4 regions of the Streptomyces sp. NPDC088387 genome follow, and region 1 is predicted to be linked to each of the others. Evidence: riboswitches for the same ligand, from Rfam matches in the RefSeq annotation. Region 1 holds a riboswitch; each other region holds the start of a gene.
What was found. A riboswitch is a leader RNA that binds a small molecule or an ion and turns the genes downstream of it on or off. The one in region 1 is predicted to bind cobalamin.

Region 1 (7,711 bases):
CGTCCGCGTCGAGGTCGTCGATCGCCTGCACGATGTCACCGAACTCGGCGTAGCACATGTGCGTGTGGATCTGCGTGGCCGGACGGACCCCGCCGGTGCTGAGCCGGAAGGCCTCCGTGGCCCACGCCAGATAGGCGGCGCGGTCCGCGGCCCGCAGCGGCAGCGTCTCCCGCAGCGCGGGCTCGTCGACCTGGATGACCGAGGTCCCGGCCGCCTCCAGGTCGGCCACCTCGTCGCGCAGCGCCAGCGCCACCTGCCGGGCGGTGTCCCCGAGCGGCTGGTCGTCACGGACGAACGACCAGGCCAGCATGGTGACCGGCCCGGTGAGCATGCCCTTGACCGGCCGGTCGGTCAGCGACTGGGCATACGTCGTCCAGCGCACGGTCATCGGCCGCGGACGGGAGATGTCGCCGGCCAGGATCGGCGGACGCACGTACCGGGTGCCGTACGACTGGACCCAGCCGTGCTGCGTGGCGAGGTAGCCGGTGAGCTGCTCGGCGAAGTACTGCACCATGTCGTTGCGCTCGGGCTCGCCGTGCACCAGGACGTCGAGGCCGGTCTTCTCCTGGAAGGCGACGACCTCCTGGATCTCGGCCCGGATCCGCTCCTCGTAGCCGGCCGTGTCGATCCGGCCCGCGCGCAGGTCGGCGCGGGCGGCCCGCAGATCGCCGGTCTGCGGGAACGAACCGATGGTCGTGGTCGGCAGCAGCGGCAGCCCGAGGTGCGCGCGCTGGGCGCCGGTGCGCTCCGGATACGTCTGGGAGCGGCGGCCGTCCGCCTCCGTCACCGCGGCGGTGCGGGCCCGCACGGCCGGGTCCCGGGTGATCGGCGAACCGGCGCGGGAGGCCAGGTCGGCCCGGTTGGCGGCGAGCCCGGCCGCGATGGCGTCGGTGCCCTGAGCGAGCCCCCTGGCCAGGGTGACGAGCTCGGCCGTCTTCTGCCGGGCGAACGCGAGCCAGCGCCTGACCTGCGGCTCGATGTCCCGCTCGGCGGACGCGTCGAGCGGCACGTGCAGCAGCGAGCAGGAGGCGGCGACGTCCACCCGGTCGGCCAGACCCAGCAGGGTGCCGAGTGTGGACAGCGACTTCTCCAGGTCGTTGACCCAGATGTTGCGGCCGTTGACGACCCCGGCGACCAGCCGCTTGCCCGGCAGCCCGCCGACCGCGGCGAGGGCGTCGAGGTTGGCGGCGGCGGCCTCCGTGAAGTCGAGCGCGAGCCCTTCGACGGGCGCCTTCGCCAGCACCGGCAGGGCGTCGCCGAGCCGGTCGAAGTACGAGGCGACCAGCAGCTTCGGCCGGTCGGTGAGGGCGCCGAGATCGCGGTAGGCGCGCCCCGCGGCGTTCAGGTCGGCCGGGGTGCGGTCCTGCACGAGGGCCGGCTCGTCGAGCTGCACCCACTCGGCGCCCGCCGCCCGCAGATCGGCGAGGACCTCGCCGTACACGGGAAGCAGCCGGTCGAGCAGGGTCAGCGGGTCGAAGTCGGCGGCGACACCCGGCGCCGGCTTCGCGAGCAGCAGATAGGTGACCGGGCCGACGAGGACGGGCCGGGCGTCGAGGCCGAGCGCGAGGGCTTCCTTCAACTCGGCGACCTGCTTGGCGGAGTCGGCCGAGAAGACGGTGTCCGGGCCCAACTCGGGGACCAGGTAGTGGTAGTTCGTGTCGAACCACTTCGTCATCTCCAGCGGCGCCACGTCCTGGGTGCCGCGCGCCATCGCGAAGTAGCCGTCCAGCGCGTCCGCGTCGACGGCGGTGCGGTGCCGTGCGGGGATCGCGCCGACCATGACGGTGGTGTCGAGCACGTGGTCGTAGAACGAGAAGTCACCGGTGGGCACCTCGTGGATGCCGGCCTCGGTGAGTTGGCGCCAGTTGCTCCGGCGGAGTCCGGCCGCGGTGTCCCGGAGGGCGTCCGCGGTGACGCGGCCCTTCCAGTACCCCTCGATCGCCTTCTTCAGTTCCCGGTTCTGGCCCTGACGGGGGTAGCCGTACACGGTGGCCCGTGCTGCCGCGGCTGCGGGCTTGGTCACGGAGATCTCCTTCGCGAGATGAATCCCTGAGATCCCGGCGACGGGACGAGGGCGCGAAGGGGAGACGAACCAGTCGGAACCGAACGTGCGCGGCATGGCACGGTCGTCCGTCCGGTGTGTACGCCGACCCGCCCACGAGGTCACCGAGATGTCCGCGTACGGGGTACCGGACGCGGGCAGTTGGCAGGTCTTCGGACTCGCGGGCACGCCCCCCTTCCATCAGGAGGACACCTACTGGCCGTCGCTTCCCAGGCCCCTGTGTGGAGCCCAGTGCGTATGACGGCGGTCGTTCCCGCTCACCGCTGCGGGGCAGTCCCGGATTCCCACCGGGTTCCCTCTTGCGACGCATCCCGTCTGGCGGACGGGGCGAACCAGCTGCGTCGGCCAGCCTACGGGCTGACGTCGCACAGGCAAGCGCGATGTCCGGCATCCGGATGGTGAGCTGGGCCACCAGGCGTGGTACCGGTCCCCTTCCCGGCTGCCGGGAGCGGTGGCCCACGGGCTGTGGCGGGGCGACCGCGGCGCCCGGATCATGGCGATCCTGTGCTCGTTCGGACCGTTGCTCACCACCGAGGGCCGGACCATCGCGGGCCCCCTCGTGATGGTTCTTCTGCTCACGGCGCCCAGGTCGTCCCGGGCCTGGTTCAGCCCGGAACCGCCGGACGCGAACCGGTTCGTCGACGAGTACGGTGACGACGAGGACGACGGGTTGGCGGCGGGCCGGGGCTGAGCGCGGGGCCGGGTGGGCACGGGGCCGGGTGGGTGCGGGCGGGTCACACGGTGATCTTGACGGCTTCGAGCCGGCGTTCGTTCTCCATGGCGCCGCCGAAGACGAAGTTCGGTCGCGGGTCGGCGCAGCCCTGGCTGCCCCAGTCGAAGCCGCTGACCTTGGCGCTGGGGCAGACCCGGCCGCTTCCGACGTTGATGGCGAAGCCCGTCATGTACTTGGCGGACGTCTTGCCGATGTAGATGTTCTTGCCGTCGCCCGTGATCGCGCTCCAGCTCGGCTGCCACCTGCCCTCGCCGTTGGTCGAACCGGAGTTGTACAGGACGGCGTTGGCGGCGGAGCCGTTGACGCCGTGCACCGCGATGTTGAGGGCCTTGATCGGCTTGTTCTGGCCCGTCGTACCGGCCAGCGTGCCGTCGCACACGGGCTTCTGCCAGCCCGTCCCGGACACGTACGCCCGGTAGCAGATGTGCCGCCCGGCGGGGTCCTGCCGCGCGAGCCGCCGGACGGCGGTGGCGGCGGTGTCGACCGCGGGGTCCGCGGTCACCGTGGTGGTGCTGCGCGGAGCCGTCTCGGTGACCGTGGGCCCGCCGGCCGCGGGCAGCGCGGGCTCGGAACTCCCGGCGGTCTTCTTCGGCTTCGGGCTCTTCGACGGCGAGGGCGACGCGCTCGGCGACGACGGCGCGCTGACCGACACCGAGTACGTCGGCGTGGCCTCCGGCGAGGGGCTGCCGCTCGTCGGGGCGCCGGCCCGGGCCGACTGCTGCTGGGTGTCGTCGCCCGATCCGCCGCTGCCGAGGACCACCAGAGACACGATGACGATGCCCGCGACGGCGAGTGCGGCCGGCGCGACGATCAGCGGGCGCTGGAGCAGCCCCGACGGGGTGTACTCGTCGTCCGACTGCCGGCCGCCGTTCCCACGGTCGAGCCGTCTGACCAGCGGGGGGAAGGCGGTGCGGGTGGGGGTGGGGGGTGGTGACAGGGCCGGTTCGTAGGCGTCGTCGGCGTCGTGGTCGTCGTGTTCCGGCTCGTGGTCCGGGTCCGGGTCCGGGTCCGGTGCGAGGTCGGAGGCGGGCGGGGGCGGGGGCGGGGGCTCGGGAAGTGTGTACGACTCCTCGTCGAAGGTGTCGAAGGTGTCGAAGGTGTCGACTGTGTCGAGGGCGTCGTCGGCCGGAAGGGGTTTGGCGGCGGGGAGTTCGTCGTCCTCGTCCCACTCTTCGAGGACAAGGGGGTCGGCTTCGGGGCCCGTGTCGGCGTCGTCGGGATCAGGCGCGTCCTTGCCCTCGCCCTCGTCCTCGCCGTCCGCCTCGGCCACCTCGACGGCGTCGAAGTCCGCCTCGTCCGTGTCCCGTTGCTCCAGCAGCCTGCTGGAGCCGTCGGGAGCGACCTCGACATGGGCCACGTATCCGGCCGCGGGGTCCGAGACGGTCGCGGTCACCGGGGTGTCCAGCGCACGTGCGCGCGCCTGCAACGCGTCCAGGATCGCGGCGTCGCCCGTCTCCCCCTCCGGCACCCGTACCGGCACACCGTCGATGGCGGCCGTGCCGTCGCCGGAGACGACCACCGCGAAGTGGTCGTCCGCCGTGATCGGCTCGTCGCTCTCTTCACCCCGGCCCATGCGCATTCCCTTCCGATGCCGCGGAGATCTCCGACGTCCTCCGCGCTACCGCAACGGCCCGCGCACACCGAACGGTTCAACGCGTACGACAGGAAGTACCGGCGGAGCCACGCCGACCACGGTGGTACCCCTCCGCTGATGTGTTCGGATCTCGATAGAGTCCACCGGGTGAACGCTCCCGAAGAGTTGGTGAGTTTCGCCCTGCTGGGTCCGGTCAAGGCCTGGCGCGGCGGACGGGAACTGGACCTCGGTTCGCCCCAGCAGCGCATCGTGCTGGCGGCCCTTCTGTTACGGCGGGGGCGCCCCGTCACGCTGCACGAACTCCTGGATGCCGTCTGGGGAGAGAAACCGCCGACAGCCGCCGTGTCCGTGCTGCGGACCTATGTGTCACGGCTCCGCAAGGTGCTCGAACCGGGGCGCGCCGCCGCCGGGTCCGCACCGGTGATCGTCTCGGTGGGCAACGGATATCTCGCCCGGGTGCGCGACGACGCGCTGGACCTGACCGTGTTCGAGCAACGGGTCGCACAGGCAAGGAGGTTGAGGGCCGCGGGCGAGCCCGCCACCGCCGCGGAGCTGCTGCGCACCGCGCTCGACGCGTGGCAGGGCGCGGCGCTCGCCGGTCTGTCGGGACCGTTGGCCGAGTCGGAGCGCTCACAGCTGAACGAGGTGCGGCTGGCCACGCTGGAGACCCGGATCGACATCGAGGTCGGACTGGGCCGGCACGCCGAGGTGATCCCCGAACTGATCTCACTCACCGGCGCGCACCCCCTGCGGGAGGCGCTGAGCCGGCAGCTCATGCTCGCGCTGTACCGGTCCGGGCGGCAGGCCGAGGCGCTCGCCGTCTACCGCGGCACACGGCACACCCTGATGACCGAGCTGGGCATCGAACCCGGGGCGGACCTGCGGTACCTGCACGACCGGATCCTGGCGGCGGACGAGTCGCTGCTGGGTGACCGCCCGACCACGGCCAACGGCCGGCCGGTGGCCGACGCCGCGTCCACGGCCGACAACCAGCCCACGGCGTACGACAAGCCCGCAGCCGGCGACAAGCCCACCGTCGGCCACGCCCCATCGCGATCTCCGGAACCGGAACCAGAACCGCAACCGGAGCCCACGCCCGGCGACCCGGCCGAACCGCGTCCCCCCGCCGCCCCCCGCGCGGCCCGCCCCGCCCAACTCCCCGCCGATCTCGCCACCTTCGTCGGTCGGCGGACCGAACTGAACCTGGTGCGGGCCCTGTTGCCGAAGGACGCGAGCCCTCCGGCCACGGTGGTGATCAGCGCGCTCGGCGGTATGGCCGGCATAGGCAAGACCGCCCTGGCCGTGCACTGGGCCCACGAGGTCGCCGACCGCTTCCCCGACGGACAGCTCTACATCAACCTGCGGGGCTTCGACCCCACGGGCTCGGTCGCGGCGCCGAGCGAGGCCGTCCGTCTCTTCCTCGACGCGCTCGGTGTCCCGCCGACACAGATCCCGGCCGGACTCGACGCCCAGGCCGCGCTCTACCGCAGCATGCTGAACCGGCGGCGGATGCTGGTCCTGCTCGACAACGCCCGTGACGCCGAGCAGGTCCGCCCGCTGCTGCCCGGCGCCCCCGGCTGTCTGGTCATCGTGACCAGCCGCAACCAGCTCACCGGCCTGGTCGCCCTCGACGGGGCGCATCCGCTCACCCTGGACCAACTGACGGGCGAGGAGGCGCACGACCTGCTGGCCCGCCGGCTCGGGGCGGCACGGCTGGCCGCCGAACCGGAGGCCGCGGACGAGATCATCACGCGGTGCGCCCGGCTGCCGCTGGCGCTCGCGATCGTCGCCGCGCACGCCGCCACGCACCCGGGGTTCCCGCTCAGCGCGGTGGCCGGGGAACTGCGCGGCAGCCACGGCAGCCTCGACGCCTTCGCCGCCGACGAGGACATGACCTCCGACATCCGGGCCGTGTTCTCCTGGTCGTACCAGGCGCTGTCCGACCCGGCCGCACGTCTGTTCCGGCTGCTGGGCCTGCCGTCGGGGCCCGATCTGTCCGCGCCCGCGGTGGCCGCGCTCGCCGGCCTCACCGTGCGCGAGACCCGCCGTCTGCTCGGCGAACTGACCCGCGCCCATCTGCTCACCGAGCACTTCCCCGGCCGCTACACCCTGCACGACCTGCTCCGGGTCTACGCCGTCGAACGCGTGGAGGCCGACACCACACGGACGGAGCGCGACACGGCCGTAGAACGGCTTCTCGCCTGGTATCTGCACACCGCCGACGCCGCGTACCCGCACTTCACGCCGTTGCGCAACCGCATCCCCCTGCCACCGGTGCCCGACGACTGCCGGCCCCTGGAGTTCGCCACCCACGAGGAGGCGCTGCGCTGGTGCGAGGCGGAGCGGGCCCATCTGGTCGCCGCGGTGCACCAGGCGGCGGCGGCCGGGAAGGGCGGTATCGCGTGGCGGCTGGCCGCCGTGCTGTGGGGGTTCTTCTACCTCCGCAGCCACAACCACGACTGGCTCGACACCGCGCGGACGGGCCTGGAGGCCGCCCGCGCCGACCACGACCGCAGGGGCGAGGCCCGCGGTCTCGCCGACACCGCCGCCGCGATGCGCCACTGCGGTCTGTACGAGGAGGCCATCGACCATCTGCGCAGGGCGATGGCCGCCTTCCGGGAACTGGGCGACCGGGAGGGCAGGACCGCGGCCGTGGCCAACCTGGGCGACGTCTACCTGCACACCGGGCAACTCGGCAAGGCGGTGGAGTACCACCGCAGGGCACTGGTCCTCAACCGCCGCCTGGGCCGCCCGTGGGGGGAGGGCATCGCCCTGGCCAACCTGGGCGACACCTATCAGCGACTGGGCCGCTTCGAGGAGGCCATCGGCTGTCTGGAGCGGGGGCTCACCATCCTGCGCGCCAACGGCATCCGCTGGGTCGAGGGCGTCACCCTCGACATCCTCGGCACCGCGCACGGCCGGCTCGGCCACCACACCGTCGCCATCACCTACTTCGAGCAGGCCCTGCGGACCCACCGTGACGTCGGCAACCGGTGGGGCGAGGGCAACACACTGGGCAACCTCGGCGACGTACAACTGGCCGCCGGCGATCCGTCGGCGGCTCGGGTCAGCTGGGAACAGGCACTGGACATCTTCGAGGAGTTCGACCATCCGGACGCGGAACGGATCCGCGAGCGGCTCAAACGGCTGTGACATGAGCGGCCCGAGGGGAGTGCGAGCCGGCTGCCGGCGGGGGCTGGGGCGGTGATGGTGGCGGTGGCGGGTCAGTGGTCAGCCCGCCTCGCGGTAGGCACGGCCGGAGGCGTTCGCGGTCGAGCCGTCGTAGAGGCCGGTCGGACTGGTCTGCGTGGACAACGTGAAC
Region 2 (7,711 bases), 310 kb from region 1:
GCAGCCGGGCCGCGCGCAGCTTGGCGACCTCCATGAAGAAGTTCATGCCGATCGCCCAGAAGAAGGAGAGCCGGGGCGCGAACGCGTCGACGTCCAGGCCCGCCTCACGGCCCGCGCGGATGTACTCGACCCCGTCGGCCAGCGTGTACGCGAGCTCCAGGTCGGCCGTCGCGCCCGCCTCCTGGATGTGGTAGCCGGAGATGGAGATCGAGTTGTAGCGGGGCATCCGCTGCGAGGTGAACGCGAAGATGTCGGAGATGATCCGCATCGACGGCTTCGGCGGATAGATGTACGTGTTGCGGACCATGAACTCCTTGAGGATGTCGTTCTGGATGGTCCCGGCCAGCTTCTCCGGCGGCACACCCTGTTCCTCGGCGGCGACGATGTACAGCGCGAGCACCGGCAGCACCGCGCCGTTCATCGTCATCGACACGGTCATCCTGTCCAGCGGAATGCCGTCGAACAGCTGGCGCATGTCGTAGATCGAGTCGATGGCCACGCCCGCCATGCCGACGTCACCGGTCACGCGCGGGTGGTCGCTGTCGTAGCCGCGGTGCGTGGGCAGGTCGAAGGCGACCGACAGGCCCTTCTGGCCTGCGGCGAGGTTGCGCCGGTAGAAGGCGTTGGACTCCTCCGCGGTGGAGAACCCCGCGTACTGCCGGATCGTCCAGGGCTGGTTGACGTACATCGTCGGGTACGGGCCGCGCAGATACGGGGCGATGCCCGGGTAGGTACCGAGGAAGTCCAGGCCCTCCAGGTCCTGGCCGGTGTAGAGCGGCTTGACCGCGATGCCCTCCGGGGTCTCCCAGAGCAGGTCGTCGCCGTCGCCGGCCTTCTTCACCGCCGTACGCCACTCGTCGGGGCCGCCGTCGGCGGTCGGCACGCCGAGGTCGATCCCGGAGAAGTCGGGGACGGTCATCACGACACTCCCATGCGGTCGAGGGTGGCGGTGAGCACGGCGACGGCGTCACAGCCGGCGAAGACATAACTGTCGACACCCGAGTACTGCCCGGGGCGGCCCGCGAGGAACACATACGCGGCGCCCGCGGCCCGCAGTTCGGCGGCGACGGACTCGGCCTGCTCCTCGTACAGCGTGTCGCTGGAGCACAGACAGACCTCGCGCGCCCCGCTGTCGGCGAAGGCGCCCCCGGTGACGGGCTCGATGCCGCCCGCCTGGAACAGGTTCGCGGCGAAGGTGAGCCGGGCCGTGTGCGCGGCGGCCGGGCCGAGCGCCGCCAGATGGATCCGGGGGCGGGCGCCGGTCGCGGCGAGATGGGCGTCGGAGCGGGCGCGCAGCGCCTCGAACGCCTCGTCGCGGCGCACCCGGGGCAGACCGCCGGACGGCTGCTCGGGCGCGGGCTCGCGCACCACGGGTTTCTCGGCGAGGTTCGGGAACTCGCTGACGCCCGTGACGGGTTCGCGGCGCTTGGCGAGCTTCTTCGAGCGCACGGCCCAGGTCTCGGCCAGCCGCTCGCGCACCATGCCGGACCGCAGGGCGGCCGCCTGTCCGCCGGCCCGCTCGATGTTCTGGAAGAACTCCCAGCCCGCGTGGGCCAGTTCGTCGGTGAGCCGCTCCACGTACCAGGAGCCGCCCGCCGGGTCGATCACCCGGGCCAGATGGGACTCCTCGACGAGGATCGTGGAGGTGTTGCGGGCGATCCGGCGCGCGAACGCGTCCGGCAGGCCCAGCGCGTGGTCGAACGGCAGCACGGTCACCGCGTCGGCGCCGCCCACCCCGGCGGCCAGCGTGGCCACCGTCGCCCGCAGCATGTTCACCCACGGGTCGCGGGGCGTCAGCATCACCGTGGAGGTCACGGCGTGCTGCACCTGCCGTCCGGAAGCGCCGCACACCTCGCCGACCCGCGCCCACAGCCGGCGGGCCGCGCGCAGCTTGGCGATGGTCAGGAACTGGTCGGCGGTCGCCGCGTAGCGGAACTCCAGCTGGTCACAGGCCTGTTCGACGCTCAGCCCCGCCGCGGTCAGCTCCCGCAGATACGCCACGCCGGTCGCGAGCGAGGCGCCCAGCTCCTGACCGGCCGAGCCGCCCGCCTCGTGGTACGGCAGCGCGTCGACGGTCAGCGCGCGCAGCCCCGGGTAACCGTCCGCGCACCGCCTCGCGAGCGCGGCCACCGGCCCGGTGTCGTACGTCCGCCCGGTGCGGGCCTCGTGACCGAGCGGGTCGGTGCCCAGGTTGCCGCGCAGCGCCTGCGGCGCGACGCCCTGCTCCTCGGCGACGCGGAGCAACTCGTCCGCGGCGGCGGCCACTTCGGTGCCGGCTTCGAGGACGACCGGCGCGAGGTCGAGGTAGACGCCGTCGAGCACCGCGCCGAGCGCGGAGACCGGGACGCCGGCGTCGCCGACGACCAGCCACAGCTCGGTGACGCCGTTCTCCAGGTCGCTCAGGACGGCACGGTTGTCGGCCGCCGCGTGGCGCTGGCGCACCCCCCAGCCGCCGGTCGTGCTGCCCTCGGCCCGGCCACCGCGGACGAACGGGGCGAACCCGGGCAGGCCGGGGTCGGGCGCGGCGTCGCGCGCCGTGTAGAGGGGGCGGGTGGTGAGCCCGTCCTCCAGCTGGGTGGAAAGGGCGTCCTCCGCCGCGGCTCCCGAGACTTCCTTGCCCGACTTGCGCAGGACACCCTCGACAAGGCGCTGCCACTGCTCGTGCGTAGCTTCCGGGAACTCGGCGGCCAGGGAGAGCCCGTCGTCAGGCAGGACCGTCATGCCGGGGATGCTAGGTCAGATCGACGACACAGCAGCAGAGGACGCGACTGTGACGTTGTTCTCCTAGGGGGTGTGACGTGCTCCTCTCGGGGTGCGGCTGGGGTGGGAGGGGCTGCTGTCTGGGGTCCACCGGGGTTGCCGCGGCCACCCCGGCCGGCGGTACGGCCACCGGCACTCCGCCGCCGGACCGTCGTACGGATGCCGGGGTCGGACCGGGGTCCCGCGCCCCGAACCGCGTTCCGGGACCGTCCGTCACGGCTCCGTCGAGCCCACCGGCGTGAGCGCCGCCAGCTCCTCCGGCGTCAGGGGCCCGCGCTCGCCCTCCGCCAGGAGCCCCCGCGCCCGCAGCAGCCCGGCCACCGCCACCCCCCACGGCAGCCGCAGCCCGGCCCCCGCCAGCAGGTCCGTGCGCGCGAGCAGCTCCGCCACCGGACCCGTGTGCGCGCCGGACGGGGTGAGCAGGGCCGCGTCGTCCGCCCAGCGCAGCGCGAGGTCCACGTCATGGGTGGCCATGACGACGGTCGTGCCGCTCGCCCGCAGCCCGTCCAGCGTGGCGAGCAGCCGCTCCTGCCCGTCCGGATCGAGCCCGGCGGTCGGCTCGTCGAGGATCAGCACCCGGGGCCGCATGGCGACGGCCCCGGCGATCGCGGTCCGTTTGCGCTGGCCGTAGGAGAGCAGATGGGTGGGCCGCTCGGCGAGGGCGGAGATGTCGAGGGCGGCGAGCGCCTCGTCGACCCGGGCCCGCACCTCGGCGTCGGAGAGCCCGAGGTTCAGCGGCCCGAAGGACACGTCCTGTCCGACCGACGCCGCGAACAACTGGTCGTCCGGGTCCTGCACCACCAGCTGGACGCTGGTCCGCAGCCGCGTCAGCCCCCTGCGGTCGTACGACACCTTCTTCCCGTCGACCGTCAACTCCCCGGCGTGCGGCCGCAGTCCGCCGCTGAGCAGCCGCATCAGCGTGGTCTTGCCACTGCCGTTGCGGCCCAGCAGCGCCAGCGCCCGGCCCGCCCGGACCTCGAAGTCGAGCCCGGTGAGCACGGCGGGCCCGTCCTCGTAGGCGAAGGACGCGCCCCGCAGGGCGACGAGAACGGGCTCGCTCATGACAGCGGCCTTTCCAGTACGAGGGCCAGGGCGGCCAGCGCGAGCAGCAGCGCGACGCTCACGACCGTGAAGGGCACCGAGACACGGGCCTCCGGGACGAGGACCCGCAGCGTGCCGTCGTAGCCGCGTCCGGCGAGCCCGGACTGGAGGCGGGCCGCCCGGTCGAAGGACCGGACGAACGCGGTGGCGCCGAGCCCGGCCAGCGAACGCCACTGGGCGGCCCGGGTGGTGTGGCCGAGCCGCGCGGCCTGCGCGTCCCGGATCCGCCGCACCGAGTCGAGCAGCAGAAAACTCATCCGGTACGTCACCAGCGCCACGTCCACCACCGGCGCGGGCACCCCCGCCCGGATCAGCCGGGGCAGCAGGTCGGACATCGGCGTGGTGAACGCGAACAGCAGCACGCCCAGCGAGGCCGCCGAGGTCCGCAGCAGCAGCTCACCGGCGCGCACCGGCCCGTCGTCGGCGAGCGCGAGGAATCCGCCGCCCCCGCCGACCTGGACGAGCAGCGGCAGCGCGCCGGTGACACAGAAACCCAGCGGCACCCGGTAGGCCCGCCACAGCTTGCGGCCCGGCACCCCGGCCGGACCCAGCAGCACCACCAGCGCGGTCACCAGCACCAGGGCCGCGCCCGGCCACGGCGGCAGCGAGATCGCCAGCACCGTGAGCCCCAGCCCGAGCACCGCCTTGTCCACGGGGTGCCGGCGGCGCCAGCGGCTGCTGTGCGCCGCCGCGTCGATCGGCAGCACGCCGGCTCAGACCTGCCCGGCCGGACCGGCTGCGCTCCCGCTCGGCTCCGCGTCACCGGCGGCCGGGGTCCGGGCGCCGGGGGTCCCGGCACCGGTCGGTCCGGCGCCGCGCAGCGCCCGCTCCTCACCCTGCCGCCGGCCGCGCCGGATGCCGAAGTAGTAGGCGAGCACACCCGCGCCGAGCGCCGCCTGAAGGGCGAACAGCGCGGACTCGATCTCCCCCGACGGCGGTTCGTACAGCGGCGAGAACCAGGGCTCGTAGTCGGGGTCGATCTCGGTGATCGCCGTCTCCGCCTCCGCGTCGGCGCCCGTGAACGGCTCCTCCTTGTGGTCGCCGAGACCGAACACCAGCGGAATCACCGCGAGCGCGGCCACCGCGAGCAGCAGCAGGGCGTTGATCCTCGTGTTGCGCTTCATCGGGCCGCCACCGCCTCCTGCTTCGCACCCTTGGTCAGCAGCACCCCCAGCCGGGTCAGCTCACCCTTGCTGGACTGCACGAGCAGCCGCATCACCAGCACCGTGAGCAGGCCCTCGCTGACCGCGAGCGGGATCTGGGTGACGGCGAAGATGGAGCCGAACTTGCCGAGCGCGCCCAGGAACCCGCTGCCCGGGTCGGGGAAGGCGAGCGCCAGCTGCACACTCGTCACGCAGTACGTGGAGAGGTCGGCGACGAACGCGCCGAAGAACACGGCGGGCATCAGCGGCACGTCGAAGCGCCGCAGCACCTTGTAGACGGCGTACCCGGCCCACGGTCCGACGATCGCCATCGAGAAGACGTTGGCACCGAGTGTGGTCAGACCGCCGTGGGCGAGCAGCAGCGCCTGGAACAGCAGGGTGATGGTGCCCAGGACCGCCATGATCGGGGGCCGGAACAGGATCGCGCCGAGGCCGGTGCCGGTCGGGTGGGAACAACTCCCGGTGACGGACGGCAGCTTCAGCGCGGACAGGACGAAGGTGAAGGCTCCCGAGGCTCCGAGGAGCAGAGTGCTCTCCGGGTGCTCCCTGACCTCACGGGTGAGAGAACGGACTCCGTGGACGACGAACGGCGCCGACGCTACGCCCCAGGCGATCGCGTGCGCCGGAGGCAGAAAACCCTCGGCTATGTGCATGGCTCAGCAGACCCTCTCCAGCACCTCGTGGATGGACGACGCACCTTGGCCGGTCTCCTGGCTGACGGGTACCACCGCCCGTGCTCCGCCTTCCCGGGCCGGACCCCGTCGTGGTGAGACGGAGGCTGTTCCCAGTGGCTGCCCCTGAGGGCTGGAGCCGGACTTCCCGATCACAGTGGCGAGGGCCGCACCGGCATCACACCGGATTTCCCGTTCACCAAGGCGTGGCGACAGTAGTGCGCGGATCGGGGTGGTGACAAGCGGGGCATCGGGGGCGCATCGAGGGCGCACGCCCGCGATGACGTCAGGGTTTCGGCATCGCCCGCCGGGCCCACGGGGCAACCGGAACACGCCCGACCGGGCCCCGCAGGCGCGGGACCCGGTCGGGGAGGGGATCAGCCGGGGAGGGCGTCAGCTGGGACGGGCGTCAGCTGGGACGGGGGTCAGCTGGGGGAGGGGGTCAGCCCACCTGGCCGCTCGGCGGTGCCGAAGGGGTCGGGCTCGGTGCCGGGTTGGCCGTGCGCACGTTGAGGTCCGGGCGCGGTTCGAGCACCAGGACCGGGGTGCCCGGCTGCGGGGGCGGCGGGGTCAGCTGGTCCTTGGGCAGGTTGGGCGGCGCGGTCTGCTGGAAGTTCACCTGCTCGTGGTTCACCATCCCGGTCTTCTCCAGGATCGTGATGTGGTCGAGCACGGTGTCGTTGGCGAGGTCGGCCAGCTGACGGACCAGCGAGTTCCGGGTCGTACCGCGTATCTTGGCGACCACCGGGAAGATCTGACCGTGCGTCACCCGCATGATCTGGGTCGCGGTCGAGTCGAACGTCTTGCCGTTCTCCGCCGCCGCCGTCTGTACGAACTGCTGCTGCTGCGGGCTCGCCTGGTTCGGCAGCGTGATGTTCAGCTGCGGGGCGATCTCACGGCACAGCTTGTCGAGTCCGGCGTGACCGACGATCAGATGCGCGCCGGCCTCCTTCATCTCGGGCGTGGTGCCCTTCTCCATGGTGATCTCACCCAGCGGGTACTCCCAGAGCCCGGCGGCCCGGACCTTCACCACGAAGTCACGGTCCGCCTCGGTGAGCGGCCCCCACTGGGTGTTGGCGATGATCCGGTTCTGGTCACTGGACGTGTTCTCGACACCCAGCATGGCCGGATAGGCGAGTGCGGTGAGGGTCAGACCCATGGCACCGAAGACGAAAAGGCTTCCCACCTTGGTGCGTGAGATGGGCATGCGACCTCCTGACGGGAACGATTCGTACGACAGTAGATACGGGCGCGGGGTGCCGAAGCGTCAGTGGAATCCGTGATTTTCCCCGCCCGGCCTGTGCGGTGCGTCACACCCCCGCGAGGCGGGCGCGGTGACCTGCGGTTAACTGGGAGTACGTGCCGTTCGTCCGGCACGTGGTGTGCCCGTATCCGATCCGCTGAGGTTGTGCCCGTGACCAAGCCCGTGGCCCGTGAGCCGCAACGACGCAACGCCCGGTCGAACAGGGCGCGCATCCTGGCCACGGCCCGCCGGGAGCTCGGCCGCGATCCCGACATCACGCTGGAGGAGCTGGCGCGCGCCTCCGGAGTGGTCCGGCGCACCCTCTTCGGTCACTTCCCGGGGCGCGCGGCCCTCCTTGAGGCGCTGGCGGAGGAGGCGCAGGAGGCGATGCAGGGCGCGCTCCACGCGCAGCGCCTCCAGGACGAACAGCCCGAGCGGGCGCTCGCGATGTTCACGTTCGCCCTGTGGCCGGTGGGTGACCGCTACCGGATGCTCCTGGGCCTGGCCCGCCGCGACCTGGGCACCGAGCGGGTCGCCGAGATCCTGGCGCCGGCCAGGTCCGCGGTCGCCGGGGTCCTGGAGCGCGGCCAGCGCGAGGGCGTCTTCCACACCCACCTCTCGCCGGGTGCCATGAGCGCCGCGCTGGAGGGCCTCACCATCGCCCTGCTGGAGTGCGTCAACACCGGGGAACTGGCGGAGGACGACGGCAGCGCGGTCGCCCTCGCCGAACTGATCGCGGCCGGTGTGCCCGAACCCCGGGCCCGCGCGGTGGT
Region 3 (7,711 bases), on a different contig from region 1:
GAGGTCGGCGCTTCGACGGGCACTTGACGGCGTCCACTGGTACCTGCGGGAACTGACCGACGAGTCGGCCTACGACCGCTATGTCGCCCATCTGCGCAAGGACCACCGGGACGCCGAGGTGCCGTCCCGGCGCGATTTCGAGCGCATGCGGACGGACCGGCAGGAGACGGACCCCCGCCAGGGGTTCCGCTGCTGCTGAGTTCCGAAATGCGAAGTACGCGGCCGTGCGTCGTACCGGTATCTGAACAAGGTCTTCCGATTCCATGACCCACTGACCTAGATTGCCTGCGCGTTACACAGGTGATCAGCGTGGATCAGTGAGGGTTCGGAGCCGTCAGATGTCCAAAGAGCCAGATGTGAATCAGGCGGCGGTGGTGACGCCTGCGCGCGTTGTCATCGCCGTCTGCCTGCTAGCCCCCTTCGTCGCGATGCTCTGGGTGGGCTCGTACGCCAAGACGGACCCGGCCTTCATCGGCATTCCGTTCTTCTACTGGTACCAGATGGCCTGGGTGGTGCTCTCCACGGTACTGACCATGACCGCGTACTGGCTGTGGCAGCGTGACCAGCGCGCCCGCAAGTCCCAGAAGGGTGCCGCGCAGTGAACGACGGCGTGAACGGCGTCGCACTCGCCGTCTTCATCATCTTCTTCGCCGCCGTGACGGTCATGGGCTTCCTGGCCGCACGCTGGCGCAAGGCCGAGAACGAGCACAGCCTCGACGAATGGGGCCTGGGCGGTCGGTCGTTCGGCACCTGGGTCACCTGGTTCCTGCTCGGCGGCGACCTCTACACCGCGTACACCTTCGTCGCCGTGCCGGCGGCGATCTACGCGGCGGGCGCGTCCGGCTTCTTCGCGGTGCCGTACACGATCCTCATCTACCCGATGATGTTCGTCTTCCTGCCCCGGCTGTGGTCGGTGTCGCACAAGCACGGGTACGTCACCACCTCGGACTTCGTCCGGGGCCGGTTCGGCTCGAAGGGCCTGTCGCTGGCGGTCGCCGTCACCGGCATCCTGGCCACGATGCCCTACATCGCGCTCCAGCTGGTCGGCATCCAGGCCGTGCTGGACGTGATGGGCATCGGCGGCGGCGAGAACACCCACTGGTTCATCAAGGACCTGCCGCTGCTCATCGCCTTCGGTGTGCTGGCCGCGTACACCTACTCGTCGGGGCTGCGGGCGCCCGCGCTGATCGCGTTCGTGAAGGACGGGCTGATCTATCTCGTCATCGCCGTCGCGATCACCTACATCCCGATCAAGCTGGGCGGCTTCGACGACATCTTCGGCGCGGCGAGCGAGAAGTACGAGGCGGCGGGGGCGGGCGGTCTGGTGCCGAACGCCCAGTCGCAGTGGACGTACGCGACGCTGGCGCTCGGTTCGGCGCTCGCGCTGTTCATGTACCCGCACAGTGTGACGGCCGTGCTGTCCAGCCGCAGCCGGGACGTGATCCGGCGCAACTCCACGATCCTGCCGCTGTATTCGCTGATGCTCGGCCTGCTCGGCCTGCTGGGCTTCATGGCGATCGCGGCCGGCATCAAGGTGGAGAACGGCCAGCTGGCGATCCCGCAGCTGTTCGAGAACATGTTCCCGGACTGGTTCACCGGTGTCGCGTTCGCGGCGATCGGCATCGGCGCGCTGGTCCCCGCGGCCATCATGTCGATCGCGGCGGCGAACCTGTTCACCCGCAACATCTACAAGGACTTCATCAAGCCGGACGCCACGCCCGCCCAGGAGACCAAGGTCTCCAAGCTGGTCTCCCTGCTGGTGAAGGTCGGCGCGCTGGTCTTCGTCCTCGGTATGGACAAGACGGTCGCCATCAACTTCCAGCTGCTGGGCGGCATCTGGATCCTCCAGACCATGCCGGCGCTCGTCGGCGGTCTGTTCACCCGCTGGTTCCACCGCTGGGCGCTGCTGGCCGGCTGGGCGGTCGGCATGGTCTACGGCACGGCCGCCGCGTACGGGGTGGCGTCCCCGACGCAGAAGCACTTCGGCGGCTCGTCGGCGGAGATCCCCGGCATCGGTGAGATCGGCTACATCGGCCTCACCGCGTTTGTGCTCAACCTGCTCGTGACGGTCGTCCTGACGTTCGTCCTGAAGGCGCTCAAGGCGCCCGAGGGCATCGACGAGACAAGCCCCGGCGACTACACGGTGGACGCCGGCGACCCCGGCGTACGGACCGAGCTGCCCCCGGCGACGGCGGAGCCCAGCCGCCCCTAGGGCCACACGGGAGACAGCGGGCCGTCGGGGGAAGGCTCCCCGACGGCCCGCTGTTGTGTGGCGGTGAGTTGACGCTGCGAAACCAGTGCGACACAACATCTGGGGGTGGGGCGACAGCGCGGCACAAGATGTATGCTCATGCTCGCTGTCGCCGCAGGGGAATCCGGTGCGAATCCGGAACTGTCCCGCAACGGTGTACTTGTGCATGATTTGTGCACATGGTCAGTCCGAGGACCTGCCGACAGTGCGCCCGACCACCCGGTCCGGGCGCCTGACGTCCGGGCCTCGTGGAATGGGCCGGTGGACGCGACGCCGTGTGCGCTCGTGCTGCCGTCCGCCCTCCGCAAGGCCCCGTGCCGAGCGAGGGAGAGCCCCACGTGACCATCGCGCCAGCCGACCCGGCTTCAGCGGTAGCAGCCGAAGCGGAGTACGACGGTCCAGGTGCCGCGCTGTTGCGCACCCTGACCGAGCTGACCGCCGACCTCCCCGACGCCGACCCCGGCCGGGTGGCCGCCGCCGCACTGCGCGGCCGCAGCTCCCGGAACGCCGCCGAGATCGACACCGAGTTGCGCGAGCTGGCCACCGAGGCCGCCGCCGGCCTCATCTCCGAGGACCCCGTCTACTCGCGCCTCGCCGCGCGGCTGCTGACGGTCTCCATCGCCGCCGAGGCCGCCTCCCAGGGCGTCACCACCTTCACCGGGTCCGTCGCGACCGGCCACCGCGAGGGCCTGATCGCCGACCGCACCGCCGACTTCGTCCGGCTGCACGCCGAGCGGCTCGACGCGCTCGTCGACCGGGACGCCGACGACCGCTTCGGCTACTTCGGTCTGCGCACCCTGCACAGCCGCTATCTGCTGCGCCACCCGATCACCCGCAAGGTCATCGAGACCCCGCAGCACTTCCTGCTCCGGGTCGCCTCCGGACTCGCCGAGGACGACACCGTCCGCGCGCTCGACGAGGTCGCCTCGCTCTACGGCCTGATGAGCCGCCTCGAGTATCTGCCGTCCTCCCCCACGCTGTTCAACTCCGGCACCCGACACCCGCAGATGTCGTCCTGCTACCTGCTCGACTCCCCCCTGGACGAACTGGACTCCATCTACGACCGCTACCACCAGGTCGCCCGGCTCTCCAAGCACGCCGGCGGCATCGGCCTGTCCTACAGCCGGATCCGCTCACGCGGTTCGCTGATCCGCGGCACCAACGGGCACTCCAACGGGATCGTGCCGTTCCTGAAGACCCTCGACGCCTCGGTCGCCGCGGTGAACCAGGGCGGCCGGCGCAAGGGCGCGGCCGCGGTGTACCTGGAGACCTGGCACTCCGACATCGAGGAGTTCCTGGAGCTGCGGGACAACACCGGTGAGGACGCCCGCCGTACGCACAACCTGAACCTCGCGCACTGGGTGCCGGACGAGTTCATGCGCCGGGTCGACGCGGACGGGATCTGGTCGCTGTTCTCGCCGGCCGACGTGCCGGAGCTGGTCGACCTGTACGGCGCCGAGTTCGACGACGCCTACCGGGCGGCCGAGGAGAAGGGGCTGGCCCGCAGGACGATCCCGGCGCGCGAGCTGTACGGCCGGATGATGCGCACCCTCGCGCAGACCGGCAACGGCTGGATGACCTTCAAGGACGCCGCCAACCGCACGGCCAACCAGACCGCCGAGCCGGGCCACGTCATCCACTCCTCCAATCTCTGCACGGAGATCCTGGAGGTCACCGACGACGGCGAGACCGCGGTCTGCAACCTGGGCTCGGTCAACCTCGGCGCCTTCGTGGACACGGCGACCGAGGGCATCGACTGGGAGCGGCTCGACGCCACCGTGCGCACGGCCGTCACGTTCCTCGACCGGGTCGTCGACATCAACTTCTACCCGACCGAGCAGGCGGGCCGCTCCAACTCCCGCTGGCGTCCGGTCGGTCTGGGCGTGATGGGCCTCCAGGACGTCTTCTTCAAGCTGCGGCTGCCGTTCGACTCGCCCGAGGCGAAGGCGCTGTCCACCCGGATCGCCGAGCGGATCATGCTCGCCGCCTACGAGGCCTCCGCCGACCTCGCCGAGCGCAGCGGCCCGCTGCCGGCCTGGGAGAAGACCCGTACCGCCCGGGGTGTGCTGCACCCCGACCACTACGGTGTCGAGACCACCTGGCCGGAGCGCTGGGCCGCGCTGCGGGAACGTATCGCTTCGGTGGGGCTGCGCAACTCGCTGCTGCTGGCGATCGCGCCGACCGCCACCATCGCCTCCATCGCCGGGGTGTACGAGTGCATCGAGCCGCAGGTGTCCAACCTGTTCAAGCGCGAGACGCTGTCCGGTGAGTTCCTCCAGGTCAACTCCTATCTGGTGCAGGACCTGAAGAACCTCGGCGTGTGGGACGCCCGGACCCGGGAGGCGCTGCGCGAGGGCAGCGGTTCGGTGCAGGCGTTCGCGTGGATCCCCGAGGAGGTGCGCCGGCTGTACCGCACGGCGTGGGAGATCCCGCAGCGCGGTCTGATCGACATGGCCGCCGCGCGTACGCCGTACCTGGACCAGGCGCAGTCGCTGAACCTGTTCCTGGAGACGCCGACCATCGGCAAGCTCTCCTCGATGTACGCGTACGCCTGGAAGTCGGGTCTGAAGACCACGTACTACCTGCGTTCGCGCCCGGCGACCCGGATCGCCCGGGCCGCCCAGGGCCAGGCGCAGCCCGAGAAGACCATCCCCGTCCAGCAGGCCGCCGACCCCGAGGCCGTCGCCTGCTCCCTGGAAAACCCCGAGTCCTGCGAGGCCTGCCAGTAATGAGCAACCAGAACCTTCTCGACCCCGGCTTCGAGCTGACTCTGCGTCCGATGCGCTACCCGGACTTCTACGAGCGCTACCGGGACGCCATCAAGAACACCTGGACCGTGGAGGAGGTCGACCTCCACTCGGACGTCGCCGACCTCGCGAAGCTGAGCCCCTCGGAGCAGCATCTGATCGGCCGGCTGGTCGCGTTCTTCGCGACGGGCGACTCGATCGTGGCGAACAACCTGGTGCTGACGCTGTACAAGCACATCAACTCCCCCGAGGCGCGGCTGTATCTGAGCCGTCAGCTCTTCGAGGAGGCCGTGCACGTCCAGTTCTATCTGACGCTCCTGGACACCTATCTGCCCGACCCGGAGGACCGGGCGGCGGCGTTCGACGCCGTCGAGAACATCCCCTCGATCCGCGAGAAGGCGGAGTTCTGCTTCAAGTGGATCAACGAGGTCGAGAAGCTGGACCGTCTGGAGAGCCAGGCCGACCGCCGCCGCTTCCTGCTCAACCTGATCTGCTTCGCCGCGTGCATCGAGGGCCTGTTCTTCTACGGCGCCTTCGCGTACGTCTACTGGCTGCGCAGCCGCGGTCTGCTGCACGGCCTGGCGACCGGCACCAACTGGGTGTTCCGTGACGAGACGATGCACATGTCGTTCGCGTTCGAGGTCGTGGACACCGTCCGCAAGGAGGAGCCGGACCTCTTCGACGACCGGCTTCAGGAGCAGGTCACCGACATGCTGCGGGAGGCCGTCGAGGCCGAGCTTCAGTTCGCGCGCGACCTGTGTGGTGACGGCCTCCCGGGCATGAACACCGAGTCGATGCGGCAGTACCTGGAGTGTGTGGCGGACCAGCGGCTGACCCGGCTGGGCTTCGCGCCGGTCTACGGCTCCGAGAACCCCTTCTCCTTCATGGAGCTCCAGGGTGTTCAGGAGCTCACGAACTTCTTCGAGCGCCGTCCCTCGGCGTACCAGGTCGCGGTGGAGGGCACCGTGGACCTGGACGAGGACTTCTGAGCCGGCTTCGGCTCCAGCCTCCCCTCGGCCTCCCTGAGCTGACGGTCGACGCGCCAGTCGCGCACCGCACCGATCAGCGCGGGGAGGACCACGAGGAGCATGATCCCGAGGACGGCCAGCAGGCCGATGAGTCCTTGCGTCTGTTCCGTAGTCATGACACTACTGTCGCGCCGAATGCTCCTTACCGGCAGTGGCAGGACTGCCGCACACCCTCGATTTCCTGCCAGTAACGCGGCACACTGGCAGCATGCTCAAAAACGTGGCCGTCGCCCTGCTCGACGGCGTACATCCCTTCGAGCTCGGCGTCGTCTGCGAGGTCTTCGGCATGGACCGCAGCGACGAGGGGCTCCCGGTCTACGACTTCGCGGTCGTCTCGGCCGAGGGGCCGACCCTGGGCACCCACGTCCCCGGCTTCACCGTCGCCACGCCCTACGGACTCGACCGGCTCGAAGAGGCCGATCTGATCGCCGTGCCCGCCGGCAGCGACTACACCGTGCGGGAGTATCCGCAGGAGCTGCTCGACGCCCTGGTCAGGGCCGTCGACCGGGGCGCACGTGTACTGAGCGTGTGCTCGGGGGTGTTTGTGCTCGGCGCCGCCGGACTGCTCGACGGCCGGCGGTGCGCGGTGCACTGGCGGCAGGCGGAGGAGCTCGGCCACCGCTACCCGCGCGCGATCATCGAGCCGGACGTGCTCTACGTCGACGAGGGCCCGGTGATCACCTCGGCGGGCACGGCGGCCGGGATCGACGCCTGTCTGCACATCGTGCGCGAGGAGGAGGGCCCGCGGACCGCCAACTCCATCGCCCGGCGCATGGTCGTGCCGCCGCACCGGGACGGCGGCCAGGCCCAGTACATCGAGCGGCCGCTGCCCGCCTCGTCCTGCGACACCGTCGGCGAGGTGCTGGCCTGGATGGAACAGCACCTCGCCGAGGACGTCACGGTCGAACAGCTCGCGGCCCGCGCCCTGATGTCGCCGCGCACCTTCGCCCGCCGCTTCCAGCAGGAGACCGGGACGACCCCGTACCGCTGGATCCTGCGCCAACGGGTGCTGCTGGCCCAGCGGTTGCTGGAGGCGACGGACGTGACGGTGGACGCGATCGCCTCGCGGGCCGGGTTCGGCTCCGCCGCCGCGATGCGCCACCAGTTCCTGCGCGCCGTCGGCACCACGCCGAACGCCTACCGGCGCACGTTCAGAGGACCGGAGGCCGCCTGAACGCGCGCCGGCGGATCAGCGCGCCACCGGCGTGAGCAGCAGCCGGTTCGGGCGCAGGGTGATCCCCACCCGGGTCAGGTCGTCGGACCCAGGCACCTGCTCGAAGCGGTACCTGGTCGCCACCGCCGCGGTGATCAGGCTGAGTTGGGCCATGGAGAAGTGGTCGCTCGGGCACTTGCGATTGCCCACGCTGAACGGACTCATGGCGTATTTCGGAACGTCCTTGGAGCGTTCCGGAAGCCAACGGTCGGGATCGAACCGGAGGTTCTCCGCGTACGAACGCGCATCGCGTTGGATCGCGTACGGACTGTAGACGATGTCGGCCCCGGCGGGAATGCGATACCCACCGAGTTCGGAGTCGGTTACTGCCCGGCGGGTCAGTATCCATACGGCGGGCCGCAAACGCATCGCCTCGACGACGACATTGTTGGTGTGCCGCAGCTTGCGGACGTCCTCGAATGCGACGGGCCGGCCGCCGGTCACGGATTCGACCTCGTCCCGGACCCGGTCC
Region 4 (7,711 bases), on a different contig from region 1:
CAGCGCGAGGATCTCCGCGATGTCGTCGCCCTGGGTGCGCATGGCGGACGTGCCCCACACGGTCAGGCCGACCGACTTCGGATACTCCCCGTTGTCGTCCAGGTAGCGCTGCACGAGCGAGTCGGCGAGCGACTGCCCGACCTCCCAACTCAGCCTGGACGGGATGGCCTTGGGGTCGACGGAGTAGAAGTTCCGGCCGGTCGGCAGGACGTTGACCAGACCGCGGGTCGGGGAGCCCGACGGGCCCGCCGGGACGTAACCGCCGCGCAACGCCCGGACGATGTGGTCCAGTTCGTCGGTGGTGCGCGCGAGCCGCGGCACGACCTCGTCGCAGGCGAACCGCAACACGGCGACGGCGTCCGGGAGTTCGGCACCGAGCACCTGACGGACGAGGGGCTCGCTCTCGGCGGTCGCCCACCCGCGCTCCTCCATGCCCTCCGCGAGTCGCCGGCACAGCTGCTCAAGGAGGTCGATCGCGTCGGCGGCCGACCGCGCCGGCCCGTCCACCAGCCCGGTCAGCTCGGCCGGCACCTTCACCGGGGCGCCCGGCTCGGCCAGCAGCTCCTTCTCGACCAGACCGAAGTGCGCGGCGAGCGACGCCCGCAGCCCCGGGAGCGCGTTCGCCTGCCCGCCCCACACCTGCGAGGCCCGCAGCACGGCGAGGACCAGGTTGACACGGGCCTCACCGACCGGACCACCGCCCAGGATGTGCAGTCCGTCGCGGATCTGCACGTCCTTGATCTCGCAGAGATAGCCGTCGATGTGCATCACGAACTCGTCGAACGCGTCGTCGTCCGGCTGGTCGTCGACATGCAGGTCGTGGTGGAGCTCGGCGGCCTTCACCAGCGTCCAGATCTGCGCGCGGACGGCCGGCGCCTTCGTCGGGTCCAGGTCCGAGACCAGCGCGTACTCGTCGAGCAGCTGCTCCAGCTTCGCCAGATCGCCGTAGGTGTCCGCACGCGCCATCGGCGGTACGAGGTGGTCGACCACGGTGGCGTGTCCGCGCCGCTTGGCCTGGGTGCCCTCGCCGGGGTCGTTGACGATGAACGGGTAGACCAGCGGCAGTTCGCCGAGCACCGCGTCCGGCGCGCAGCCGCCGCTCAGCCCGAGCCCCTTGCCGGGCAGCCACTCCAGCGTGCCGTGCTTGCCCATGTGCACCACGGCGTCCGCGCCGAAACTGTTCTCCAGCCAGCGGTAGGCCGCCAGGTAGTGGTGGGAGGGCGGCATGTCGGGGTCGTGGTAGATCGCGATCGGGTTCTCGCCGAAGCCGCGCGGCGGCTGGATCATCACCACGACGTTCCCGAACTGGAGGGACGCGAGCACGATGTCGTCCCCGTCGACGTACAGCGAGCCCGGCGGCTCGCCCCACGCCTCCAGCATGCCCTCCTTGAGCGCCGGTTCGAGCTTGTCGAACCACGCCCGGTAGTCCGCCAGCGGCACCCGCGCGGGCGCCGCGGCCAGCTGGTCCTCGGTCAGCCACTCGACGTCGTGCCCGCCCGCCTCGATGAGCCGGTGGATCAACTCGTCGCCGCCGGACGGATATCCGCTCACCCCGTACCCGGCCTCCCGCAGCGTGTCCAGGACCCGCACCGCCGACGCGGGGGTGTCCAGACCGACCGCGTTGCCGACCCGTGAGTGCTTGGTCGGGTAGGCGGTGAAGACGAGCGCGATCCGCTTCTCCGTGTTCGGCTTGTGCTTCAACCGCGCGTGTCGTACGGCGATCCCGGCCACCCGGGCGGCCCGCTCGGGGTCGGCGACATACACCGGCACGTCGTCCGGCCCCTGCTCCTTGAAGGAGAACGGCACGGTGATCAGCCGCCCGTCGAACTCCGGGATGGCGACCTGCATCGCCGCGTCCATCGGCGACAGCGCCGCGTCGGACTTGTCCCAGGCCTCCCGCGACGACGTCAGACACAGCCCCTGGAGCACCGGCACGTCGAGGTCGGCAAGCGCCCCGATGTCCCAGGCCTCCTCGTCACCGCCGGCCGACGCCTGCGAGGCGTGCGTGCCACCGGCGGCGAGCACGGTCGCGACGAGCGTGTCGGCCCGGCCGAGGATCTCGTACAGCTGCGGATCGGCGCCGCGCAGCGAACCGCAGTACACGGGAAGGGCGTTGGCGCCGCGCGCCTCGATCGCGTCGCAGAGCGTGTCGACGAAGGCGGTGTTGCCGCTCGTCTCGTGCGCCCGGTAGAAGAGCACACCGACGGTCGGCCGCCCCTCCTCGTGGGCGCGCTCGCCGTGGACGCCGAACTCGGGCATCTTCCGCGGCTCTTCGAAGCCCTCACCGGTCAGCAGCACGGTGTCGGACAGGAACCGGGCCAGCTCGGTGAGGTTCCCGGGCCCGCCCTCGACCAGATACCGCAGGGCCTCGGCGACCACCCCGGCCGGCACGGACGACTCGGCCATCAACTCGGCGTCGGGCACGGCCTCCCCGCCGAGCAGCACGGTCGGAACCCCGGCCGCCCGCAGCGCGGCCAGTCCGTCCTCCCAGGCCCGCTTCCCGCCCAGCAGCCGTACGACGGCGATGTCCGCCCCGTCGAGCAGCGCGGGCAGCTCCTCGGTCACGTGTACGCGGGTCGGGTTGCCGATCCGGTAGGGGGCGCCGGAGGCACGCGCCGCCAGCAGATCGGTGTCGGCGGTCGACAACAACAACACAGTGCCAGTGGTCATACGGGCGCTCCCGGTGGAATGAAGGGCAGTCCTTGCGGCGCGCCGGACTCGATGAGCCGCCACAGCGCGTCCGTGTCCGCGTGCTGTTCGATGAGATCGCCGAGCCGGTCGAGCTGCTCCTCGCGCAGCGCGGCGAACGTGGTGTCGGGTGCGGGCACAAAACGCCGGCCCGCGGCGGCGGCCACCTCGCGCAGGAACGCCCGCCGGAACCCGTCCGACTCCAGGGAGCCGTGCCAGTGCGTGCCCCAGGTCTGACCGACCCGGCACCCACCCAGGAACGGGGTCCCGCCCACGACATCGGCGACCCCGTGATGGATCTCGTACCCGGCGACCGGCTCCCCGAGGGCCTCGCCGACCGGCCGCGTGAGGGTCTTCTCGCGCGCGAACCGCACCCGCACCGGCAGGATCCCGAGCCCGTCGACATGACCGGCCCGGCTCTCCACGTCGTCCTCGATGTGCTCGCCGAGGAGCTGGAAGCCGCCGCAGATGCCGAGCGTCGGCAGCCCCTCGGCGGCCCGCCGTGCCAGCGCCCGCGCGAGCCCCCGGTTCCGCAGCCACTCCAGGGCCTTCACCGTGCCCCGGGTGCCGGGCACCACGACCAGGTCCGCGTCGGCCAGTTCCTCCGGCCGGTCCACGAACCGCACGACCACACCGGGTTCGGCGGCGAGCGCGTCGACGTCCGTGAAGTTCGACATCAGCGGCACGGCACAGACGGCGACCCGCAGCACGTCCTCGCCGACGGGCGGCGCGACCACGGACTCCCGGACGGTCCCGCGCAGCGAGACGCGGAGCCCGTCCTCCTCGTCGATGCCGAGCCCGTGCCGGAACGGCAGCACGCCGTAAGTGGGCCGCCCGGTGAGCCCCTTGAGCATGTCGAGCCCGGGTTCGAGTAGGGAGACGTCCCCGCGGAACTTGTTCACGAGGAACCCGGCGACCAGCTCCTGGTCCTCCGGCGACAGCAGGGCGACGGTCCCGAAGAAGGACGCGAAGACGCCACCCCGGTCGATGTCACCGACCACCAGCACGGGGAGCCGGGCGTTCCTGGCGATCCCCATGTTCACGATGTCGGTCCGCCGCAGATTGATCTCGGCCGGACTGCCGGCCCCCTCACAGATCACCGCGTCATACGTGCCCCGCAGTTCGGCAAGACAGTCGAGCACGGTCCCGAGCAACTGCTCCTGCCGCCCGCCGTGATAGCCCCGGGCAGTCATCTCCCCCACGGGCTTCCCCATGAGCACAACCTGACTGCTCCGGTCACCGCCGGGCTTCAGCAGCACGGGGTTCATCAACGCGGTCGGCTCCACCCGGCAGGCCTGCGCCTGCATGGCCTGGGCCCGCCCGATCTCGGCACCTTCCCGGGTGACGAAGGAGTTGAGCGACATGTTCTGCGCCTTGAAGGGCGCGACCCGGACCCCCCGCCGAACCAACCACCGACAGATCCCGGCGGTCACCACACTCTTCCCGGCATCAGAGGTGGTCCCGGCAACCAGCAGCCCCGTCACGCGGCACCTCCGGCGGTCTGCTCGCGCTGCGTGCTCGGCACCGGCTGTGGGCAGGCGTTGCGCAGGGCGACGGGGAGGGTGGGCACAGCCCCCAACGCCGGGTGCCGCTGCAACCGGCCCCGCAGCAGCGCAGCCCCCGCACTGACGCCGAGCGCCATCCACTGCACGCGCCGCGACAACCGCACGGCACGTTCCACGTCGGCCATGGCGACCGCCCGCCCGGAACGATTCAGCACAGGCCGCCGCTCAACCCGCCCCGCGTACGACAAGGTCCCGCCGAGCCGTACCCCCAACGCCCCCGCGAACGCCGCCTCGACAACCCCGGCATTGGGACTCGGATGCTCGGCGGCATCGGCACGCCAAGCCCGTACAGCCCCCACCCGATCCGCCCCGGCGACCACAGCGAGCACCCCGGTGAGTCGCGCCCCGGGCCACCCGGCCACATCGTCCAGCCGGGCCGAAGCCCACCCGAACCGCCGGTACTTCACCGACCGGTGCCCCACCATCGCGTCCAGCGTGTTCACGGCCCGGAACCCGAGCAGCCCCGGCACCCCACCCACGGCCCCCCACACCAACGCCCCCACCACCGCGTCGGACGTGTTCTCGGCGACGGACTCGACCACAGCGCGAGCGATCCCGTCGGCGTCGAGCGCCTGCGGATCCCGCCCGCACAGATGCGGCAACCGTGCCCGCGCCCCCTCGACGTCCCCGGCCTCCAGCGCCCGCCCGATCGCCCGGGCCTCCCGCCCGAGGGAAGTCCCGCCCACGACGGCCCAGGTGGCGGCACCGGTCAGCGCGACGGACGCGGCGGGGGAGGACCGTACAACGCGCGCGGCGACGGCACCCAGAGCCACGGCACCGCCCGCGCACACGGCGGTGTGCAGCGCACCCCACCCGCGGTGGTCGCGCCACAGCAGACGTTCCACGGCACCGGCGGCCCGCCCGAAACCGGCGACCGGATGCCCGCGGCGGGGATCGCCGAGGAGCAGGTCACCGAGGAGCCCGGCGGCGGCGCCGTACGCGAAGACGCGATCGGCACCCATCGGCTCAGCCGGCCGTGCGGTCAGGAAGTGTCCTGGTACGGAATCTCGTTCGGCAGCCGAGCATGGCGATATGTCCTCACTCAGGGTGTCCGCGCCCTGATTCGACGAGACCGGCGGTGAGAGTTCCTGGCTCCCGGGGGTTTCTTCCCCGGTGACAGTGGCGGGACCGCGCCGGATTCACACCGGCTTCCTCTTCTGCCGCCGTACATGGCCCCGGCAGTCCACCACGGGGTTGGAAGACCCGTCAACTTGCCGTTGACCTGCGAAGGGAGAGTGTGCTGAGGCCCACACCGCCCCTGTCGGAAACACCGCCGAGGGCGGGTACGGAACCATGTCCCGTACCCGCCCTCGCGGTCTGCCGCTGTGCCGCCGCCGGGCGACGATCGTGCCGCCGGGCGAGATCGTGCCGTCAGGCGACGATCAGATAGATCCCGTACGCCACCGCCGCCGCGCACGCCGCGAAGCACGCGTACGCGCCGGTGACCGCGAGCGCCGCGCCGCCGCCGGCCTGCGCGACCGCGCGCTCGCGGCGCGACAGACCCATCACGCCGAGGGTGAACAGGCCGACGAGGGCCACGGTGACCACGAGGCTGACGCCGAAGACGGAGCCGAGTGCCGCCCAGTCGATCTTCATGCTGGTGTGTCCTTGGGGGAGTGGGGAGGGGTGGGCGGGCTCAGACGCCGGCGCGTGGCGCCGCGGCGTCGGCGGAGGCGGCCGGGACGGCCGGCGCGGGCAGGGTGGCGGCCAGTTCGTCGGCCGGGCCCGCGGGCGGCGGGGTCACGGCGGCGATGGCGGCGGTGACCACGCCCGGCTCCTCGGTGCCGTTGACGTTGGTGTGGTCGACGACCTCGCGGCGGGACAGCTTCCAGATCCAGGCGCTGGAGCCGATCAGGAACGCGGCCACGAACCCGGTGCCCCAGGCCCCGAAGCCGGTCACCCACTCGGCGACCGCGCCGACCAGCGCGGCGGCCGGCAGCGTCAGGCCCCAGGCGATGAACATCCGGGTCGCCGTGGACCAGCGGACCACACCGCCCTTGCGGCCCAGGCCCGCGCCCATCACCGAACCCGAGACGGAGTGGGTGGTGGAGAGGGAGAAACCGAGGTGCGAGGAGGCCAGGATGACCGTCGCGGCGCTGGTCTGGGCGGCGAAGCCCTGCTGCGGCTGGAGATCGGTCAGGCCCTTGCCCATGGTGCGGATGATGCGCCAGCCGCCGAGGTAGGTGCCGAGCGCGATGGCCAGGCCCGCGGAGAGGATCACCCAGGTGGGAGGGTCGGAGTCGGGGGCGAGGCTGCCGCCGGCGACCAGGGCGAGGGTGATGATGCCCATCGTCTTCTGCGCGTCGTTGGTGCCGTGGGCCAGCGAGACGAGGCCCGCGGAGGCGATCTGTCCGGCCCGGTAGCCCTTGGCGGCGGCCTTGCCGTCGGCCTTCTTGCCCAGGGTGTAGGTGAGCCGGGTCGCGAGCATCGCGGCGAGGCCGGCCACGATCGGGGCGGCGATCGCCGGGATCAGCACCTTGGTGACCAGCGCGTCGCCGTGCACGGCACCGACGCCGGCCGAGGCGATGGTGGCGCCGATCAGACCGCCCATCAGGGCGTGCGACGAGGAGGACGGCAGACCCACCAGCCACGTCAGCAGGTTCCACAGGATCGCGCCGACCAGGGCGGCGAAGATGACCTCCGGCTGGATACCCGACTCGTCGACGAGCCCTTTGGAGATCGTGTTCGCGACCTCCACGGAGAGGAAAGCGCCCACGAGATTGAGGACGGCGGACATCGCCACCGCGATCTTGGGTCTCATGGCGCCGGTCGAGATGGTCGTGGCCATCGCGTTCGCTGTGTCGTGGAAACCGTTCGTGAAATCGAACGCGAGAGCAGTGACCACCACAATCGCGAGGATCAGCGAGAAGCTTTCCATTTACCCAGGCATTCGTTCGAAGGTCATCGGCCGGATGAACCTAAGTAACCCAGATGAACGACGGGTGAACTGAAGGGGGATCCGTGGTTGCCGGGGTGGGTGGTTGACGTTCCGTTTTCCCGGGACCGAACCCGGTACCGCACACACACCCCGTGTGCCGCACGGACCACACCCGCGTCGCGACCCTCCCCGGCCGCTCCGAGGACGCCCGAAGAGACTCTGGTCACTTTCCTTTGCTGGCAGGATCGCGCCATGGCTGAGCAGCGACAGGACCAGCGGGACCCACGGGACCCACGGGGCGACCGGAACGACGCGCGACGGGCAAACGAGGCGGAGGCGGAAGCCTGGGAGGCGCTGGTGGCGACGGCGCGCCGCACGGTCACCGACGGCCTGGTGGTCGGCACCTCCGGCAACGTCTCCGTCCGCGTCGACGACACCGTACTCGTCACCCCGTCGGGAGTGCCGTACGACCGCCTCCGCCCCGACGACATCACCGGCGTCGACCTGGACGGCCGACAGGTCCTCGGCACGCTCGTCCCGACCAGCGAGCTGCCCATGCACCTGGCCGTCTACCGCGCCA

Region 2: it holds a riboswitch for cobalamin, as region 1 does, so the genes downstream of both, ACIQAC_RS16565 (energy-coupling factor ABC transporter permease) here and metE (5-methyltetrahydropteroyltriglutamate--homocysteine S-methyltransferase) in region 1, are expected to answer to the same signal.
Region 3: it holds a riboswitch for cobalamin, as region 1 does, so the genes downstream of both, ACIQAC_RS26455 (ribonucleoside-diphosphate reductase subunit alpha) here and metE (5-methyltetrahydropteroyltriglutamate--homocysteine S-methyltransferase) in region 1, are expected to answer to the same signal.
Region 4: it holds a riboswitch for cobalamin, as region 1 does, so the genes downstream of both, ACIQAC_RS39050 (cobalamin biosynthesis protein) here and metE (5-methyltetrahydropteroyltriglutamate--homocysteine S-methyltransferase) in region 1, are expected to answer to the same signal.

Annotation. Positions count from the first base shown of each region.
Region 1 covers NZ_JBIVNC010000005.1:109,907-117,617, reverse strand. Annotated here, with positions in the region: gene metE (5-methyltetrahydropteroyltriglutamate--homocysteine S-methyltransferase) at 1-2,023, opposite strand, end outside; cobalamin riboswitch at 2,188-2,414, opposite strand; gene ACIQAC_RS15285 (hypothetical protein) at 2,514-2,753, shown strand; gene ACIQAC_RS15280 (hypothetical protein) at 2,797-4,368, opposite strand; gene ACIQAC_RS15275 (AfsR/SARP family transcriptional regulator) at 4,537-7,542, shown strand; gene ACIQAC_RS15270 (glycosyl hydrolase) at 7,621-7,711, opposite strand, start outside.
Region 2 covers NZ_JBIVNC010000005.1:420,133-427,843, reverse strand. Annotated here, with positions in the region: gene scpA (methylmalonyl-CoA mutase) at 1-919, opposite strand, end outside; gene ACIQAC_RS16585 (methylmalonyl-CoA mutase family protein) at 919-2,721, opposite strand; gene ACIQAC_RS16580 (energy-coupling factor ABC transporter ATP-binding protein) at 2,974-3,822, opposite strand; gene cbiQ (cobalt ECF transporter T component CbiQ) at 3,819-4,568, opposite strand; gene ACIQAC_RS16570 (energy-coupling factor ABC transporter substrate-binding protein) at 4,575-4,985, opposite strand; gene ACIQAC_RS16565 (energy-coupling factor ABC transporter permease) at 4,982-5,677, opposite strand; cobalamin riboswitch at 5,707-5,914, opposite strand; gene ACIQAC_RS16560 (DUF4142 domain-containing protein) at 6,138-6,902, opposite strand; gene ACIQAC_RS16555 (TetR family transcriptional regulator) at 7,110-7,711, shown strand, end outside.
Region 3 covers NZ_JBIVNC010000010.1:192,899-200,609, forward strand. Annotated here, with positions in the region: gene ACIQAC_RS26435 (carbon starvation CstA family protein) at 1-27, shown strand, start outside; gene ACIQAC_RS26440 (YbdD/YjiX family protein) at 1-199, shown strand, start outside; gene ACIQAC_RS26445 (DUF3311 domain-containing protein) at 339-602, shown strand; gene mctP (monocarboxylate uptake permease MctP) at 599-2,212, shown strand; cobalamin riboswitch at 2,338-2,470, shown strand; gene ACIQAC_RS26455 (ribonucleoside-diphosphate reductase subunit alpha) at 2,590-4,980, shown strand; gene ACIQAC_RS26460 (ribonucleotide-diphosphate reductase subunit beta) at 4,980-5,987, shown strand; gene ACIQAC_RS26465 (hypothetical protein) at 5,900-6,142, opposite strand; gene ACIQAC_RS26470 (helix-turn-helix domain-containing protein) at 6,235-7,200, shown strand; gene ACIQAC_RS26475 (cytochrome P450) at 7,216-7,711, opposite strand, start outside.
Region 4 covers NZ_JBIVNC010000024.1:58,534-66,244, reverse strand. Annotated here, with positions in the region: gene cobN (cobaltochelatase subunit CobN) at 1-2,670, opposite strand, end outside; gene ACIQAC_RS39055 (cobyric acid synthase) at 2,667-4,172, opposite strand; gene ACIQAC_RS39050 (cobalamin biosynthesis protein) at 4,169-5,215, opposite strand; cobalamin riboswitch at 5,315-5,457, opposite strand; gene ACIQAC_RS39045 (hypothetical protein) at 5,625-5,849, opposite strand; gene ACIQAC_RS39040 (anion permease) at 5,890-7,131, opposite strand; gene ACIQAC_RS39035 (class II aldolase/adducin family protein) at 7,384-7,711, shown strand, end outside.